Regions from separate parts of the Ochrobactrum sp. PL_is501 genome, predicted to be linked through region 4. Evidence: predicted binding sites of a transcription regulator. Region 4 holds the regulator's gene; each other region holds the start of a gene.

Region 1 (4,128 bases), on a different contig from region 4:
GATCTGGCGATTGGCGACCTGTGCTGCGGGGCAATCGGCCTGCGGCTCCAGAATCACGGTTTGAAAGCCAAGACGCGCTGCGGCCATGGCCAGCATTCTGCCGAGCTGGCCGCCGCCGATAATGCCGATGGTTGCACCAGGCTGAAGTGGAGAATTTTTCATGTCAGGCCTCGTTGGAAGGGCGCTCAGCCACGCTTTCCGTTTGCGCTTTGCGCCACTCGTCGAGGCGGGCTGCAAGCGCTTCATCGTAAAGCGCCAGAACGGCTGCGGCGAGGAGGGCGGCATTGACCGCACCGGCGCGACCGATGGCCAGCGTGCCGACAGGAATGCCTGCTGGCATCTGCACGATGGAGAGAAGCGAATCCTGGCCTGAAAGCGCCTTGGACTGAACGGGAACGCCGAAAACCGGGAGTGGGGTCATGGCCGCGGCCATACCGGGCAGGTGGGCTGCGCCACCCGCACCGGCGATAACGACCTTAAACCCTTCAGCTTTCGCGCCCTTGGCGAAAGCGACGAGCCGGTCAGGGGTGCGGTGCGCGGAAACGATCCGGGCATCGAAGGAAATGCCGAGCGCCTCCAGTGTGTCTGCTGCATGGCGCATGGTCTCCCAGTCGGACTGGCTTCCCATGATGATGGCGACGTCGGCAGTAACGCTCATTGATCTTTCTGCTCCGGTTTTCATTCGTGGTGTCAAAACGACAAAGCCGGGCGGACCCCGGCTCTCTCATGTATCGTTTTCAGCGTTCAGGCGATGATGTCGGGGATGACCTGATCTTCCATCTCCTGCAACTTGTCCTTGATTGCGAGTTTTTTCTTCTTCATGCGCTGGACGCGCAACTGGTCGCAGCCCGTTGCTATCATGGCGTTGATAGCCGCATCGAAATCCGCGTGTTCCTGTTTCAGACGCGCGACGGCCAATCTGATTTCGGCCTGTTCCTGATCGGACATGCGAACCCCGTTTCGTTGAATAGTTTTACGGGCCGCACCGAACCCTAAAAAGGCGCGGCATCAGCCCGTTTCAGGCGAAGCCCTTATCACATTTTTCGCGTCAGGAAAATGCTACCACGACAAAATCGACTTTGCACCAAACTCGTGCCAAACTGTCATGGTTCTGTCATGGATGCGGCTGTCGAAGGCGACAAAAATACCGCGTCTTGGCAGCCGGGACTGTGTGTCTGGCCCGGAATACAGGAGGTGTACCGGGCGTTCATGCAGGCTGAATGGCGGGGCAGCGGGCAAGCAAGGTCCAGGTTGCTCCGCAAACCAGGGAAATCAACCAAAGGAGATCTGATGATGGCTATTGAGTCCCATCTTGCCACGCTTGAAAAGAAGCACGGCGCTCTGGAACAGGAAATTTCCGAAGCCATTGCGTCACCGGCAATGGATGATCTGCATGTTGCATCTCTGAAGCGCAAGAAGCTTATGCTTAAGGAGCAGATTGAAAAATTGAGATCTCAGGTAACCCGTCACTAATGGGAACAGCCGCGCTTTGTTCGCGGTTCGATACGGCGTCTCAAGCCATAGACACAAAAATGCGGTCTTGGCGGCTGTGACACAGCCGCCGAACATATTGATTCAATTATTTAAAAGAAAATTGATCACAACGCCGCCGCGCCCAACGCAACTTAAAGCGTATCGCATTTTATCACGTTCATACGACAGGCTTTAAGCTTTTGTTTTCACGTATGTCTTGATCCCATCGTGGCGGGATCAGAAATCAGTCCAGTGGACTGATTTCCCCGCGAAGGCGGTTCCCACTTTTGGGAGAATTGCTTTAGCCATCCGTCTCGGCTCTCGGATCAAGATTGAGCGCTTCCGGCGTTGCACTGCGCTCGGAAGGCATGCTCTTGAACTGGTCTTTCTCTTCTTTCGGGACGGATGCGCGCTTGCGTGACCGGAACAATGCATAGCCGGTGATGGAAATATGCGCCAGCATGGTGATGGCGAAGAGGCCGGACGGCCAGAAAATATCCATGGCGGCGGCTGCCAGCAACGGCCCGAGCATTGTGCCGAAGCCGTAAAGCAGCAAAAGCCCACTTGATACTTTCACGAAGCTTTCCGACGTCGCGTGATCGTTCGCATGGGCGACGGCAACGGGATAGAGGGCATAGGCGAGTGCGCCATAACAGCCGGTCATTGTAATGATGACAGGACCGCTGGATGGGGCGACGAGAAAGGCGATGAGACCGACGAGGGCCGCCAGCGCCGCCACGCTTGCCAGCACAAAACGCCGGTCGACCAGATCGGAAATACGCCCGATCGGAATCTGCATCAGGGCGCCTGCTGCGATGGTGACGCTGACCATCAGGGCGATTTCAGTGGTGGAAATGCCGGATTTCGCGCCGAAGACCGCTCCAAGCGTACCCCAGGCGCCATTGGCGATGCCGATCAGGATGCACCCGACGAAGGCGGCGGGCGAATTATTATAGAGCGCCTTGAGATCGAGTTGCACTTCCGTCAGCGGCTTGGGGCTGACGGCGGTGGAAATCGCGGTCGGGATAAGGGCCAGGCAGAAGAAGACGCCGCTTATCATGAACAGGTGGTCGGAGCGCACATCGCCTGCCGCCACCAGCATCTGGCCGGTCATGGTAGCCCCATAGTTGACCATCATGTACATGCCGAAAATCTTGCCGCGCGATTCGTTGGTTGCGCGCTCATTCAGCCAGCTTTCGATGACCATGAAGGCGCCGGCCATGGAAAAGCCGGTGAACGCGCGCAGGATCACCCAGATGGTGGCGTCCACGAAGATGCCGGACAGAAGGGCGATGATCGCTGCCGACGCGGCAAAACAGCCGAATGCCCGCACATGGCCGACGCGGCGCACAAGGCGCGGCGCAAACAGACAGCCAGCCACGAAACCTCCGGCCCAGGTTGTGCCGAGCATGCCAAGCGAGGTTACTGAAAAACCTTCCGCGCCGCCGCGCAGCGGCAGCAGAAGGCCGTGGAGTCCCGAAGCCATGAGGAGGAAAGCTGTGCCGCAGAGAAGGGCCAGAACCTGAATGTAAATGCGCAAAATTCTATTCCCGAAATCTGAAGCCGGATTGTCAGTGTTGAGACCGATGCGTGATCTTTGCGATCAATGACTGTTGTTCCTAAAGCCCGTCGTCCGGAAATGGTTCCGGCTGTTTGTCTCGGCAACCATTCCCGTCGACGACTTCATTCCTATCGAAACAATGCTTCTGCCGCGGCGCGGCTATCGCCCTTCTTGAGGCGTTCTGTCTTCAATTGCTCTATTTCGGATTGCAGCAGGGCAATGCGCTGATCGATCTCCGTGACCGAAAGCAACGATAGCTCCTCTTCGCTTAGCGTCACGCTGTTGCGGGGCTTCACCACATCCTCATCAAAACCGCTCATAGCCGTCCTCCGTGGTCAATGATGGCTCAGAAAAGATTTAACACCTTGAATCGTCGCATATATATTTGGGAAAATCGATGACGATTTCCCTAACGTGGCGTCTTGCATCCGTCATGCGGCATTTCTGCGACGACGCGCAGGGCTAGAAATCTGAATGGAGTTTTGAAGATGATGGCCGACCTGCCTTCCCAAATGACCGCTATCGAAATTTCTGCACCGGGCGGACCGCATATGCTTCGCCCGGTTCAGCGCTCGGTGCCGGAACCGGGGGAGGGTGAAGTTCTGGTGCGTGCGCGCGCGGCTGGGGTCAACCGGCCAGATGTTTTGCAGCGGCTGGGACAATATGCGCCGCCGCCCGGCGCCTCCGATATTCCGGGGTTGGAGATTGCCGGTGATATCGTTGCCGTCGGCCGCGGGGTGAAGCGTTTCAAGACCGGCGATCAGGTGGTCGCATTGCTGGCCGGCGGCGGCTATGCCGAATATGCCGCCGTGCATGAAACCAATGCGCTGCCCCTGCCTTCCGGCTATGGCTATATCGAAGCGGCTGCGATCCCGGAAACATTCTTCACCGTCTGGCACAATGTGTTCGAACGCGGAGGATTGAAGAAGGGTGAGGCGTTTCTGGTTCATGGCGGCTCATCCGGGATCGGCACGACGGCCATCCAACTGGCCAAGGCGTTTGGCGCGACCGTGATTGCAACCGCCGGCTCGAAGGAAAAATGCGACGCCTGCCTGAAGCTCGGGGCAGATCGCGCCGTCAACTATCGCGACGAG
Region 2 (4,128 bases), on a different contig from region 4:
TGATGCCCATATTGGTTGCGCCGCCGGGGTCGGCGGGGTTGTCGACATAGCCGCCTTCTTCACTAAAAACATAAGGCATGACTTTCTGGAAATTCGACTTCATTTGAAAAGCCTCTAAATTAGTCTTTAGCCATAATAATCAATAGTTTGAGCATCATCATAACATCAGTTTGCAGCGGGAAAACAGCCCGAAATGCATCGGTTATTCTGTTCGATCAAGTTTTGTTCAAAATCATTATTTGATCATCATGCATCTTGCGCCCCGCGCATGGATGCGGATTCATGGGCATCTCAACGCTGCATCATTTACAGGCGGGCAAACGTGAATTCGGAAATCTTTGGATATGCACCGGACGGGCAGGCGGTTCACCGGCTCACTATCTCCAACGGCCCGCTGACGGCCAAGATCATAAGCTGGGGCGCGGCCATTCAGGATTTGCGCATGGAAGGCCACGCAGCCCCGCTTGTGATCGGTTATCGCGACTTTGCCGATTATCCGGCGCATTCGCCGCATCTGGGGGCGATTGCAGGCCGTTCGGCCAACCGCATCCGCAATGCCCGGTTTGAACTGGACGGAACGACCTATGAGGTGGAGCCGAATTTTCAGGATCGCCATAACCTGCATGGCGGCAGCAAGGGATTGGGCAATCGTGTCTGGACGATAACCGCGACAGGCCCGGATTTCGTGACGCTTGCAACGGTGGCCGCGGATGGCGAAATGGGCTTTCCCGGCAATCTGAATGTAAGCTGCACCTACATGCTCAACGAGGAGGGAGCGCTGATCGTGCGGCTGGAGGCTGTGACCGACAAGCCGACTGTCTGCAACCTGCTGCATCACAGCTACTTCAATCTCGATGACGGCGGCGAGGGCGATATTCTCGACCACCAGCTTAAAATCGAGGCAGATGCCTATATGCCGGTCGACGAGGCTCTCATTCCGGACGGACGCGTTCTGCCGGTCAAAGGGACGCCATATGATTTCAGGGAGTTTCGCCCGATTCGCTTCGAGGAGAACGGCCATCAGGTCCAATATGACAGCAATTTCTGCCTCGCGGCGGCGCGGGGACCATTGCGTCCATGTGCGTCGGTGAAGGGCGCGCGTTCCGGCATTCGCCTCGATATTTCAACGACAGAGCCGGGTGTTCAGTTCTATGCTGGCAATACGATGGCCAATGATTGCATAGGCCTCACGGGCAAACCCTACGGAAAACATGCAGGATTCTGCCTGGAGCCGCAGATATGGCCCGGATCGCTGGAATATCCGTATTTCCCGCAGGCAATATTGCGTCCGGGCGAGATTTACGCCCAGACCAGCCATTTCAGCTTCTCACGCGACACGCTTTAAGTTTTTGTTTTCACGCATGTTTTTCTCCCCAAACCGGGGCCCACGTTGGGGAGACATGCTTTGATCAATCAGCAAAAGCGGCGCGTGCGGTTTCCATTGGAGCAAGCGCGCCGCGTATCTCGACCACGCGGGCCGCAACCAAGTGCGCCTTGCGGGCTGCTTCCACGGGAGAAAGCCCGTTCAGGCGCGCAGCGAGATAGGCGCCGTTGAAACTGTCGCCTGCGCCCGTCGTGTCGACAGCTTGCGCAACGACGGATGGCACCAGCACTCTTTCACCGTCGGCGACAAGCAGGGCCGGTTCCGTGCCATCCTTGACGACGATTTCCTTTACGCCAAGTGCGGCAAGGCGGTCAGCGCAGGCGCTGGCATCCTTGTCGCCGAACAGCGCCTGTTCGTCCGGGAAGGTGGGCAGGGCAATATCGGCGATGCGCATTGCTTCGCTGATGATATCCTGTGCGGCCTTGCGGTCCGGCCATAGCTGGTGCCGGAAATTCGGGTCGAAGGCAATGCGCGAACCGGCGGCGCGGCATTGGCGCAGGACATCGAAAAACGTGTCGCGATGCTCGGGCAGGATGATGGCGACCGAAATGCCGGAAAAATAGATGATGTCGCGGCCGGTCAGGCTCTTTTCCAGCGCGTCGCGGTCACTGGCCAGACGCCTTGCAGCAGCGTCGCTGCGCCAATAGGTGAAGGAGCGCTCGGCACCGGTGAGCGTGATGGCGTAAAGGCCGGGATGCAGCCCGTCGATGATCGGGCTATGGGCTATACCGATACCGTTGGAGGTCAGGAACACACGTTGTTTCTGGGAAAAACTGTCCTGGCCGAACGCGGTTACATATTCGACGGGATAGGATTTTTCCATCAGCGCCCGCATGTACCACGCAGTGTTGAGCGTATCGCCCGCAAACCCCATGCGCCACTGGTCGCCTTCGTTGCCCGAAAGCTCGATCATGCATTCGCCGATAGATGCAAATCCGCCCATGTCAGTCTCCTCGCTTGAAACGGGGCTAACGCCTATACTAATTTTCGCCCATGTAAAATCGGTTTGTCGGCATTTCGTCAGCAGTGTCATGTGACCTTTATCGACTTGCCACATTCATTGTGTAAGCATCCGCCGACCGCATCGCCCTTAGAATCGGGAAATGCTCTCGTTGATATTTTGGAGTTCCGCTGACGCCGTGTCGCGAACCTCGCCTAAGGATTTGACATGCGTTATGCGATTTATTTCACGCCGCCATCCAATGATGCGCTTTTGAAGGTTGCCGCGAACTGGCTCGGGCGCAATGCGTTCAGCGGCGAGCCGGTCAAGATGCCTGCGATTCGCTCGCTTGCGACCGATGAAATCGTCCGGCTGACCGAAGAGCCGCGCCGCTACGGTTTTCATGCGACGATGAAGGCTCCGTTTCGTCTGGATGAGCAACACGCCGAAAACGACCTGCTTTCGGCCTTGATGCATTTCGCCTCGTCGGCGTCGCCCGTCATCATTCCGCGTCTCAAGCTGCACGCAATCGGGCCGTTCTTCGCGCTTGTGCCGGAAGAGCCGGTTGCCGAATTGAACCAGCTCGCCAATGATGTCGTCGTTGCTTTCGACCGGTTTCGCGCCCCGCTCAACGAGGCGGAAATTGCGAAGCGACGGCCGGAGCGCCTCAGCGAGGCACAGCGGCACAATATCGAGCGCTGGGGCTATCCTTATGTTTTTGAGGAGTTCCGCTTTCATATGACGCTGACCGGCCCGGTGGAAGAGAAAGACCGCGCCCGCGTGGAGCGAACGCTGGACGACTTCTTCACGCCGCTGCTGGGCGATGCCGTGGAGGTTGCGAACCTCGCTTTGTTCGTGGAACCTGAGAAAGGTGCTCCTTTCGAGATACATTCGCTGCATCCTCTGACCGGCGGCAAGGTTACATCGGCCCGGGCCTCACGAGCGGTTGGGAGGCCGTAACCGATGGGAAATGAAACGGTTTTGCGCAACGCCCGCATCGTGCTTGCCGACGATGTCGTGCTCGGTTCCCTGAAGCTCGTGGATGGCAAGATTGCCGATATCTCTACCGGCGCATCAAGCCTCGGCGAGGATATGGAAGGCGATTTCCTGACGCCCGGACTGGTAGAGCTGCACACGGATCATCTCGAAGGGCACTATGCTCCGCGTCCAAAAGTGCGCTGGAACCCGATTGCCGCCGTGCAGGCGCATGACGCCCAGATTGCCGCCTCCGGGATCACCACTGTTTTCGACGCATTGCGCATCGGCTTCGATGACGATGCCGAGACAGGTATCGACGATATGCGCAAGCTTTCTTCGGCGATTGCCGAGGGCCGCGCGGCTGGCCGCTTGCGCGCCGACCATTTCCTGCATTTGCGTTGTGAGGTTTCGGCACCCGACTGCCTTCCGGCCTTTGAAAAATTCGGCGCTCAGCCGCTGGTCAGGCTGGTATCCCTGATGGACCATGCGCCGGGACAGCGTCAGTTTACGGATATCGAGACCTACAAGACCTATTTCATCCGCAAGCTGAAATTCTCGGAAGAAGAGTTCAGGCTCTATTGCGAGCGGCGTATCGGGCAATCGCAGCAATATTCAGCGCCAACGCGCAAGGCGATTGCTGACCTCTGCCACCAGCGCGGCGTTATTCTGGCAAGCCATGATGACGCGACGGTGGACCATGTGGCGGAAGCGCAGGCGCAGGGAATAAAGGTTGCGGAATTTCCCACGACACACACGGCTGCGAAGGCGTCAAAGGAGTCCGGAATGTCGGTTCTCATGGGCGCGCCAAATGTCGTGCGCGGCGGTT
Region 3 (4,128 bases), on a different contig from region 4:
CCATCCTTGCTGACGATGGATTCCGCGCCCTCATGCTTGAACCGGCCAAGCGCGGTGCGCTTCTTCGGCACGGAATTCGGGTCGGACACATCAACCTCGACAATCCAGCCGAAGCGGTTCGGCTCGTTCGGCTCCTTGGAAACGTCGAAACGGTCGTAGAAACGGCCCCATTCATACGAACCTTCGGGAATGCCCATGCGCTTGTAATTGGCCGCTTCCGCGTGACCTTCCGGCAGTTCACCGATGAAATAGCCGTGGATATTTTCCTCGGCCATGATGTAGGTGCCCCATGGGGTGACGCCGCCCGCACAATTGTTGATCGTGCCGAAAACCCTGGTGCCGGACGGATCGGCATTGGTCTTGACGCGGTCGTGACCCGCGACCGGGCCGCTCAGCACCATCTCGGTATTGGAGGTGATGCGGCGGTTTTTCGCGCCATCGAGCACCGGCTGCCATTTGCCGTCCTGCTTGCGGATTTCGACAATCGTGCCGCCATGGGCAGCCATTTCGATATCCACCTGTTCCTTCGAGAGCGGAGCCTGCTCCACCTTGCCGTCGACGATCTTGACGAGGCCGGGGAACATCAGGTGCGGATTGGTATATTCATGGTTGACGACCAGAAGCCCGTGTTCGGGCGATCCGTCGATGGCGATATAGCCGACATAATCATTATTATAGCCGAACTGGCGCGCCTGCGCCTCGGCTGACTGTTTGGTCGGGACGAATTCCGGCGCATCGGCGAAAAGCCTGTCGCCCCAGCGCAAAAGCACATCGGCATCATAGCCTTCCGCGACATGGTGATGGGCGTCCACGCCAGCCTCGACTTCCTTGAAGGAAAAGGCCGAACCGGACGCGGCGCGCGCATCGCCTGCACTCATCAGCGCGAGCGGGCTGACGGTTGCCGCAATGGCCGAGACAGCGAGCGATCCGCGCAGAAAGCCGCGGCGGGAAAAGCGGCGGCTGATGATTTCGCCCATTGTGGGATTATCGGACGGATTGCGCGGATCGGCATCGGCTTCTTCCAACTGGCTGGTCTTGAACAGACTTTGCTGGGAAAGAGTATCGGACATTGCTGGCTCCCTATCGAACAGTGAAGCTGCAGACTAGAAGCACTTGATGACAGCCGGACGACATTATCCCGACAGTTGCATTCCTCGTGATGCCGAAAAATTCCTGATCGGGCGATAGAATAATTTTGCGGGCAAATGCGCTTTCCAATAAAACCCTCCCTATTTCTTCCATTGAGGGGTTGGCGATGACCGACATGACGGCTGCACGGCGCAATATTATTATCCTGACAATTGCACAGGCTCTCGGCGCTTCCAGCCCGCCTATCGTGATTTCGCTCGGCGGTCTGGTGGGGCAGAAACTTTCCTCCGATCCGGCGCTTGTCACGCTGCCCGTCAGCCTGTTCAATCTCGGCCTTGCGCTGGGCACCTTGCCTGCCGCTTTCTTCATGCGCCAGTTCGGACGCCGCAATGCCTATATGCTGGGCGCGCTTGTCGGCGTTTCGGCGGGCCTGATTGCCGCCGCAGGCATTTTCGCAGCCTCCTTCCTCATTTTCTGTCTCGGCACGCTGACCGCCGGTTTCTATGCCGCCTATGTCCAGAGCTATCGCTTTGCCGCCACCGATGCGGCAACGGGCGACATGAAGGCGCGCGCCATATCATGGGTCATGGTGGGCGGGCTTGTCGCGGCCATTGTCGGGCCGCAGCTCGTCATCTGGACACGCGACAGCATTCCCGACGCGATGTTTGCGGGCAGTTTCCTCAGCCAGGCAGTTCTGGGTCTTCTCGCCCTCCCCGTCCTTTTCATGCTGCGCGCGCCCAAAATCAGGAAAGACCCGAACGCTGTCCATGATACAGGCCGACCGCTTGGCGAAATCCTGCGTTCGCCGCGCTTCATGCTTTCCGTGGCCGCCGGTGTCTGTTCCTATGCGCTGATGACTTTCGTGATGACGGCAGCGCCCATCGCCATGGTTGGCCACGGCCATTCCGTCGATCATGCGGCCCTTGGCATCCAGTGGCATGTGCTGGCCATGTTTGGCCCCAGCTTCTTCACCGGAAAGCTCATCACCCGTTTCGGCAAGGAAAAGATAACGGCGCTCGGGCTGGTGCTGATCGCCTTTTCCGCCATCATCGCGCTCGGCGGTTTCGACGTCGGCCATTTCTGGGGAGCGCTGATCTTTCTCGGCATCGGCTGGAATTTCGGTTTCATCGGCGCCACCGCCATGGTGACGGACTGCCACACCCCGGCTGAACGCGGCAAGGCTCAAGGCGCCAATGATTTCATCATGTTCGGCACTGTGGCCTGCGCTTCCTTCTTCGCCGGGTCGCTGCTGCATTCCTCCGGGTGGGAAACCATCAACTGGCTGGTCTTCCCGATTGTTGCGCTTGTTCTGGTGCCGCTTATCCTGCGCCTGAAGCCGAAAGGCGCTGTCGCAGAAGCCTGATCGATCAAAAGCCCTGCTCTTTCATCCAGAGCCTGCCGCCTTCGGACACTGCATCATAAACAGCACCACCGAGGGCGGCACCTATATCCGTGTGCAAGCCTGCATAGGATGCGCCCGGCTCCCCTTGCGGCGCGGAAACCGCAATGCAATCCGTGCCGGTACCCGTTGCTGCCCTGCCGCCAATATCGAGCCCTAGTTCCATAATGGCAGCGGTGCGCGCCTCGGCGGCAATCGACATTGCCTCCAAATGGGCTGCGACCGACAAGGCCCTGTCTATATGAACCAGAAGATTGATCGTTCCGGCTGGCATCATCATCTGCGCCCGTTCACCCACCCTCCCCGCATTCGACAGACCGACAGTGGCAAGACAGGCAGCTTGCGCTTCGCCGGAGCACCGCATTGCGACATGATGCTTCTTCACGCTGCGCGAGGTCATCATCTGCACGGCTTCGCCATAACCGGCTTCTGCCAGTCTTTCCTGCAATAAAATTGCCGGATCGACATCCAGCGTCAGATCGTCATTGCGCACTTCCAGCCAGGCGACGGAACGCGCCCGGACGAACCCCGGACGTGTCAGCGACCAGCTCAAAATGTCTTGCGGGTCTCGAAAATCAGCGGCGAGCACCGGGCCGCAACAATGGATTGTGAATGGCAGCATCATCAAACTATCGCAGATCGGCATGAAGTTCGCGACCAGCGCCTTTGAGCCATCCACAGGACCGCGATGCCTGGCTGCCACTGGCGCGGCGATAAAGCACGGCTTCGTGACTTGGCCAAGGTTCCGCAAGGCGATATGGATCGCGCAATAGTGTTTCGCGCGTCGCGGAAACGGACAAGCGGTTTGCTCTGGATTGCGCCATGATCAACGATCTCACCGACGAGATATTCTGGATATTCACCATCGGGTGCTGCATCCTTTTCATCATGCGCCTTCTCTCGCCTCCCCCACGTCATAAGACCGATCAGGCGCAGGACCTCAACACATTGCGCCCTCGCCGCCGTTCGCGTCGCCGTCGCATTCAGGCTCAGGACCAACGTTGAGTTCTGCCGTCATTGTGTCCTCCGCCGCTGGTCTTTCACAGTCCTCATAAGACTGACATTTGAGTTGCATCAGGGATCGGCACAACGGCCGGAAATGCTGGCAGGCGATCATCCTTTGCCATTGCCGAAAGCTTTTGTAACCGCTTTTCAGCCGCAATAGGACCGCTTGATCTTCCTGCGTTTCATGAACGATACGAAACTTAAATAGCCATTAGGTTTTGTCATGCTGACAGGCACTTATGGTTAACGATTTTGCCCATTCAGCGCAGCCATAAGCATCGGTCTGATCGAGAAAGAGCCGTTAGCAGCCTTTTCCGTCAAAATGCGCAAATAGCCTCCAGCGGACTGAATTTGCTCATAGCGTTGCAGGATATAGGCAATCACGATTGACGCATTATGGGTTCCAAGCACCTTCTTTGCGAGATCATAGAGCTTTGCATCGATCCCGAGGAAGGAACGTACTTTCTCTGCCGTATTGGCCAGATCCTGCCAATGCCGAATGGATGAGACTGCATAGGCTGTGATCTCCGGACAGGAGCGAAGCACCATGTCGAGCGAGACGGTGGGTTCGGGAGAGGCGCTGGTGATGTTATTTATGCGCTGGTCGATAAATTCAGGCGTTGCCCTTTCAAAAT
Region 4 (4,128 bases):
ACGACCGGCGCGGTGATGACGAGATCCTGCCCCTCGCGCAATTGCAGACCGACACGAACGGCGACTTCCGCAAGACGTTCAAGTTTCACCGGATCGATGACTGGATTCAGCTGTTCATGAGCCATGGGTGGAAGACCTCTTTGGATATGGAATCACCGACAGTTTATCAGACGGCATAAATTCACCACCTTTTTTCCTGCCTTTCCGCTATAGTATTCACGCGGTCAGTTGCAGAAGAAAGCAGAAAGTAATGAATAAGAAAGTGCTTATCTTACTGGGCGTTACCGGCCTTCTGGCCGGCTGCGTGACGATGACGCCCGAACAGCGCCGTGCGGCTGACGAGCAAACCTGCCAAAGCTATGGCTTCAAACCCAGGACCGATGCTTTCGCCAATTGCCTCATGCGGCTCGACCTCGATCGCAGAGCCGACAGGCGCGCTTGGCAGAATCAGGTGGATTTCTACGACACGCCGATGGTGATCTATCGCCCGATATACCGGCCCTGACGCCTTGTGCCGAAAACGGCGACTCTTGGTCAAATCAAAACGCCGGCCTGAAGCAAACAGGACCGGCGTTCTGATTGATCAAGTGCAGATCAGCTTTTTATAGCGGCGCTTCCGGCCTGTCCTGAGACAGGAGAAGCGCGCCGATGGCGTCAGCCTGCTTCTGGCTTGCCGGACCATAGCCGAGCGACGTCGGCTGCGGAGCGGTCGTATCGAATTGCGGCTGATAGGAGGCCATTTGCATGGGGTTCTCCTGCTGAGTTGCAGGGACACCGCGATGACGCGCCAGGCGATCACCGCGGACCTGCGGACCGGCGCCGCCGTTCTGTTCCGCGCTTTGAGCCTGGGAAGCCTCTGCGAGCGCCACCTGAACTGTCGGTGCTGCGTCCGGAACCGGGCCCGTCTGCGGCAGGGTCACGTCATAGGATGGATCTTGAGGAACGGAAGGCGATTGCGGCGAATAGGCGAGCGCAAGATTGTATGGTTCCTGCGGAACCGGATTCTGGAGCGAGCCGTCGCGATTGCGCTTCTCATAGAAGGAATTGCCGCCAGCGACGAGCACATAGTGCATGTTGTTGTAGGGGAACTTCAGGCCCGCCGTATGGAAGAACATGGCGTTCTTGAGCTTCGGATGACGCTGCCCCTTCAAGACTGCATCGGCAGTTGCCTGAACATCAGGCAGCGCCTTGGAATTCATCTTGCGGGTGAGAACACCGGGTGCGAACTGGTTCTTCTGACCGACCACACCGCAAATCGTATCAGGATAACGGCCCGATGCGAGACGATTCATGACGACCGTGCCGACAGCCAGAAGCCCGTCGGGACTCGAACGGTTGGATTCGAAGAACATCGCGCGTTCAAGACATTCCTTGTCACGCGCGGTGTAGGTGTAGGTCTTCACGCCATTGACGGATTTGACGTGGCTTGCCGCCGTCTTTTCCGAATTGGCTTTTCCCGAAGTCCCGGTCGTCGTGCAGCCGGTCACCACGAAAGGCGCAACCACCAGCCCGATAAGAACGGGCAATTTCCACTTCGCGGCGCGCGTCAATGGCTCAGTCTCATGTTAGGACCCTTAACTGATCCAGTCATACGTTCAGGCAGACACATCCGAAACGATGCGCGGGAACGTCTGACTGCGGTGCAAGTCAAAGAGGACGAAGATCAAAATCGCTCATCCTACTGTCGCTCAATCGAATTCAAGGTTTTGGAATTTTTAGGCCAAAAAAAGGCGAAGCGTCAAATCCCAACGATGCAGGAGGCGACCAGACAGCCTCAAATGAATCCCGAATCGAGAGTGCGAATATGCCTACAAGCCATTTAAATATATTAATAATTTATTAACGAGAATTACGAATTCAGATAAGATATTGATTTAATGCGATTCAAATTCTCGCAATACACGCCATATCGCTGCCTTAATTCGTGTTTGCTTGGATAGTTTTCCCGACCACATTCATGCTGCTTCAAATGACCTGCAAAAATTGGGTTTTTCGTGGGTTCCGTTGGTTGCCGTCAACTTTGGAAACATATTTGTAACATCGCGTGAAAACGCCTAATTGGCGCGGGTTTTGACCCGGCTGATGCGAATCGGGTCAGCATTGCCCAGGGCCTATCACCCGTGAAACGGCCCGCCACGATGAACATGACGGGCCGATCAAGAGCTGTATTTGAGAGTTTCGAAACGGTGTCGATCAACCGAAAGAATAACCGGCGCCGCGAACGGTCCGGATCGGATCAAGCGCACGACCGACATTGATTGCCTTGCGAAGCCGCCCGACATGGACGTCCACGGTGCGATCATCCACATAGATATCGGGACCCCAAACGCCATCCAGAAGCTGGCTGCGCGAGAAGACACGGCCGGGCGACATCATGAAATATTCGAGCAGCCGGAATTCCGTCGGTCCAAGACGAACTTCCTTTTCCTTGCGGTAAACCCGATGCTGCTGACGGTCCAGAACAAGATCGCCCACTTTCAGCACGTGAGACAGGATGCTCGGATTGGAGCGGCGCAGCATTGCTTTGACGCGGGCCAGAAGCTCCGGCGTTGAAAATGGCTTTACGACATAATCGTCGGCGCCGACGCTTAAACCGCGGACGCGTTCACTCTCCTCGCCACGCGCCGTCAGCATGATGATCGGCAGGCGCTCGGTTTCCGGCCACTGGCGCAGGCGACGGCAAAGCTCAATGCCCGATACGCCCGGCAGCATCCAGTCCAGAATGAGCAGATCCGGCACATTCTCGCGCAAGGCGATTTCGGCCTCGTCGCCGCGCAGCATCGTATCGACCTGATAGCCCTCTGCCTCAAGATTGTAGCGAAGCAGAACGCTCAGCGCCTCTTCGTCTTCCACCACAGCGATTTTGGGTGCCTGTGACATCCAGTATTTCCCTATCCAAATTCGGCGGGCGGTGGATACAATCCCCCCAATCGACCGCGTGCCGCCGCGCTATTCATACATTCTCAGCCGCCGGACCAAAGTCCGGCCGGTTGCAGTTCAGGGTTTACGCGCCTCATCCACGACAATACCGTGGCTCAGGTCTTCCTTGGGTCGCTCAGCCGGCATTTGCAGGCCGGTCACGATGTAATAAACAGTCTCCGCGATATTGGTCGCGTGATCGCCGATGCGCTCGATATTCTTCGCGCAGAACAGAAGATGCGTGCAGGCGGAAATATTGCGCGGATCTTCCATCATGTAAGTCAAGAGTTCGCGGAACAGCGACGTGTACATGGCGTCAATTTCGTCGTCGCGGTCGCGAACGACATTGATCTGCTGCACCGAACGCGACGCATAGGCGTCGAGAACGTCCTTCAGCTGGGTCAGCGCCAGTTCGGCCAGCGTTTCCAGACCGCGATAGAGCTTTACCGGCTGGCGTGATTCCGAAACGGCGGCAACACGCTTGGCAATGTTCTTGCCGAGGTCGCCCACGCGCTCCAGATCGGCGGAGATGCGGATCGAGCCGATGATCTCGCGCAGGTCCACGGCCATGGGCTGGCGCTTGGCGATAATCATGACGGCCTTGTCGTCGATCTCGCGCTCGCTGGCGTCGAGAATGAGATCGTCAGAGATGACACGCTGCGCGAGCGCATTGTCCGCATTGACGATTGCGGCGACCGACTGCTCGACCATACGTTCCGCATGTCCGCCCATCTCGGCGATCTTATGGGAGAGAAACTTCAATTCCTCGTCGTAGGAACGAACGGTATGCTGAGACGGCATAGTAGACCTCGTAATAAAAATTGCGGGGAAGCCGCACTGTCTGTTGAAACGCAGTTCCGGATCAGCCGAAGCGTCCGGTGATGTAGTCCTGCGTGCGCTTTTCGGTCGGCGCGGTGAACATGGTTTCCGTGTCGCCCACTTCGACCAGATTGCCAAGGTGGAACATGGCCGTGCGTTGCGAAACGCGCGCGGCCTGCTGCATCGAGTGCGTGACGATCACGATCGTATAGTTCTGGCGCAGTTCATCGATCAGCTCTTCCACCTTCGCGGTTGCGATCGGGTCGAGCGCCGAGCACGGTTCGTCCATGAGGATGACTTCCGGGCTGACCGCAATCGCGCGCGCAATGCAAAGGCGCTGCTGCTGGCCGCCTGAAAGGCCGGTGCCCGCATCGTGCAGGCGGTCCTTCA

Evidence for each region. The regulator PhoB, encoded in region 4, activates phosphate uptake and scavenging genes when phosphate is short. The targets are predictions, from matches to a motif close to TGTCATNNANCTGTCAT.
Region 1: a site for PhoB is predicted at 1,102-1,118, ahead of AC0TOF_RS04440 (DUF465 domain-containing protein). Genes of this name have one in related genera too.
Region 2: a site for PhoB is predicted at 2,412-2,428, ahead of AC0TOF_RS06290 (DUF1045 domain-containing protein). Genes of this name have one in related genera too.
Region 3: a site for PhoB is predicted at 1,117-1,133, ahead of AC0TOF_RS07855 (PhoX family protein). Genes of this name have one in related genera too.

What each region holds. Positions count from the first base shown of each region.
Region 1 is NZ_JBVPGR010000029.1:97,209-101,336, reverse strand. It holds gene AC0TOF_RS04450 (5-(carboxyamino)imidazole ribonucleotide synthase) at 1-162, opposite strand, end outside; gene purE (5-(carboxyamino)imidazole ribonucleotide mutase) at 164-658, opposite strand; gene AC0TOF_RS04440 (DUF465 domain-containing protein) at 745-948, opposite strand; gene AC0TOF_RS04435 (YdcH family protein) at 1,291-1,473, shown strand; gene AC0TOF_RS04430 (MFS transporter) at 1,775-3,013, opposite strand; gene AC0TOF_RS04425 (DUF1192 family protein) at 3,163-3,354, opposite strand; gene AC0TOF_RS04420 (NAD(P)H-quinone oxidoreductase) at 3,523-4,128, shown strand, end outside.
Region 2 is NZ_JBVPGR010000031.1:105,858-109,985, reverse strand. It holds gene AC0TOF_RS06305 (glycoside hydrolase family 108 protein) at 1-103, opposite strand, end outside; gene AC0TOF_RS06300 (aldose epimerase family protein) at 323-1,345, shown strand; gene AC0TOF_RS06295 (sugar kinase) at 1,410-2,327, opposite strand; gene AC0TOF_RS06290 (DUF1045 domain-containing protein) at 2,553-3,284, shown strand; gene AC0TOF_RS06285 (alpha-D-ribose 1-methylphosphonate 5-triphosphate diphosphatase) at 3,288-4,128, shown strand, end outside.
Region 3 is NZ_JBVPGR010000032.1:175,437-179,564, reverse strand. It holds gene AC0TOF_RS07855 (PhoX family protein) at 1-1,070, opposite strand, end outside; gene AC0TOF_RS07850 (MFS transporter) at 1,256-2,452, shown strand; gene AC0TOF_RS07845 (adenosylcobinamide amidohydrolase) at 2,457-3,167, opposite strand; gene AC0TOF_RS07840 (hypothetical protein) at 3,311-3,493, shown strand; gene repC (plasmid replication protein RepC) at 3,737-4,128, opposite strand, start outside.
Region 4 is NZ_JBVPGR010000030.1:139,529-143,656, forward strand. It holds gene AC0TOF_RS05640 (aminopeptidase) at 1-125, opposite strand, end outside; gene AC0TOF_RS05645 (hypothetical protein) at 251-505, shown strand; gene AC0TOF_RS05650 (cell wall hydrolase) at 603-1,550, opposite strand; gene phoB (phosphate regulon transcriptional regulator PhoB) at 2,194-2,880, opposite strand; gene phoU (phosphate signaling complex protein PhoU) at 2,998-3,720, opposite strand; gene pstB (phosphate ABC transporter ATP-binding protein PstB) at 3,782-4,128, opposite strand, start outside.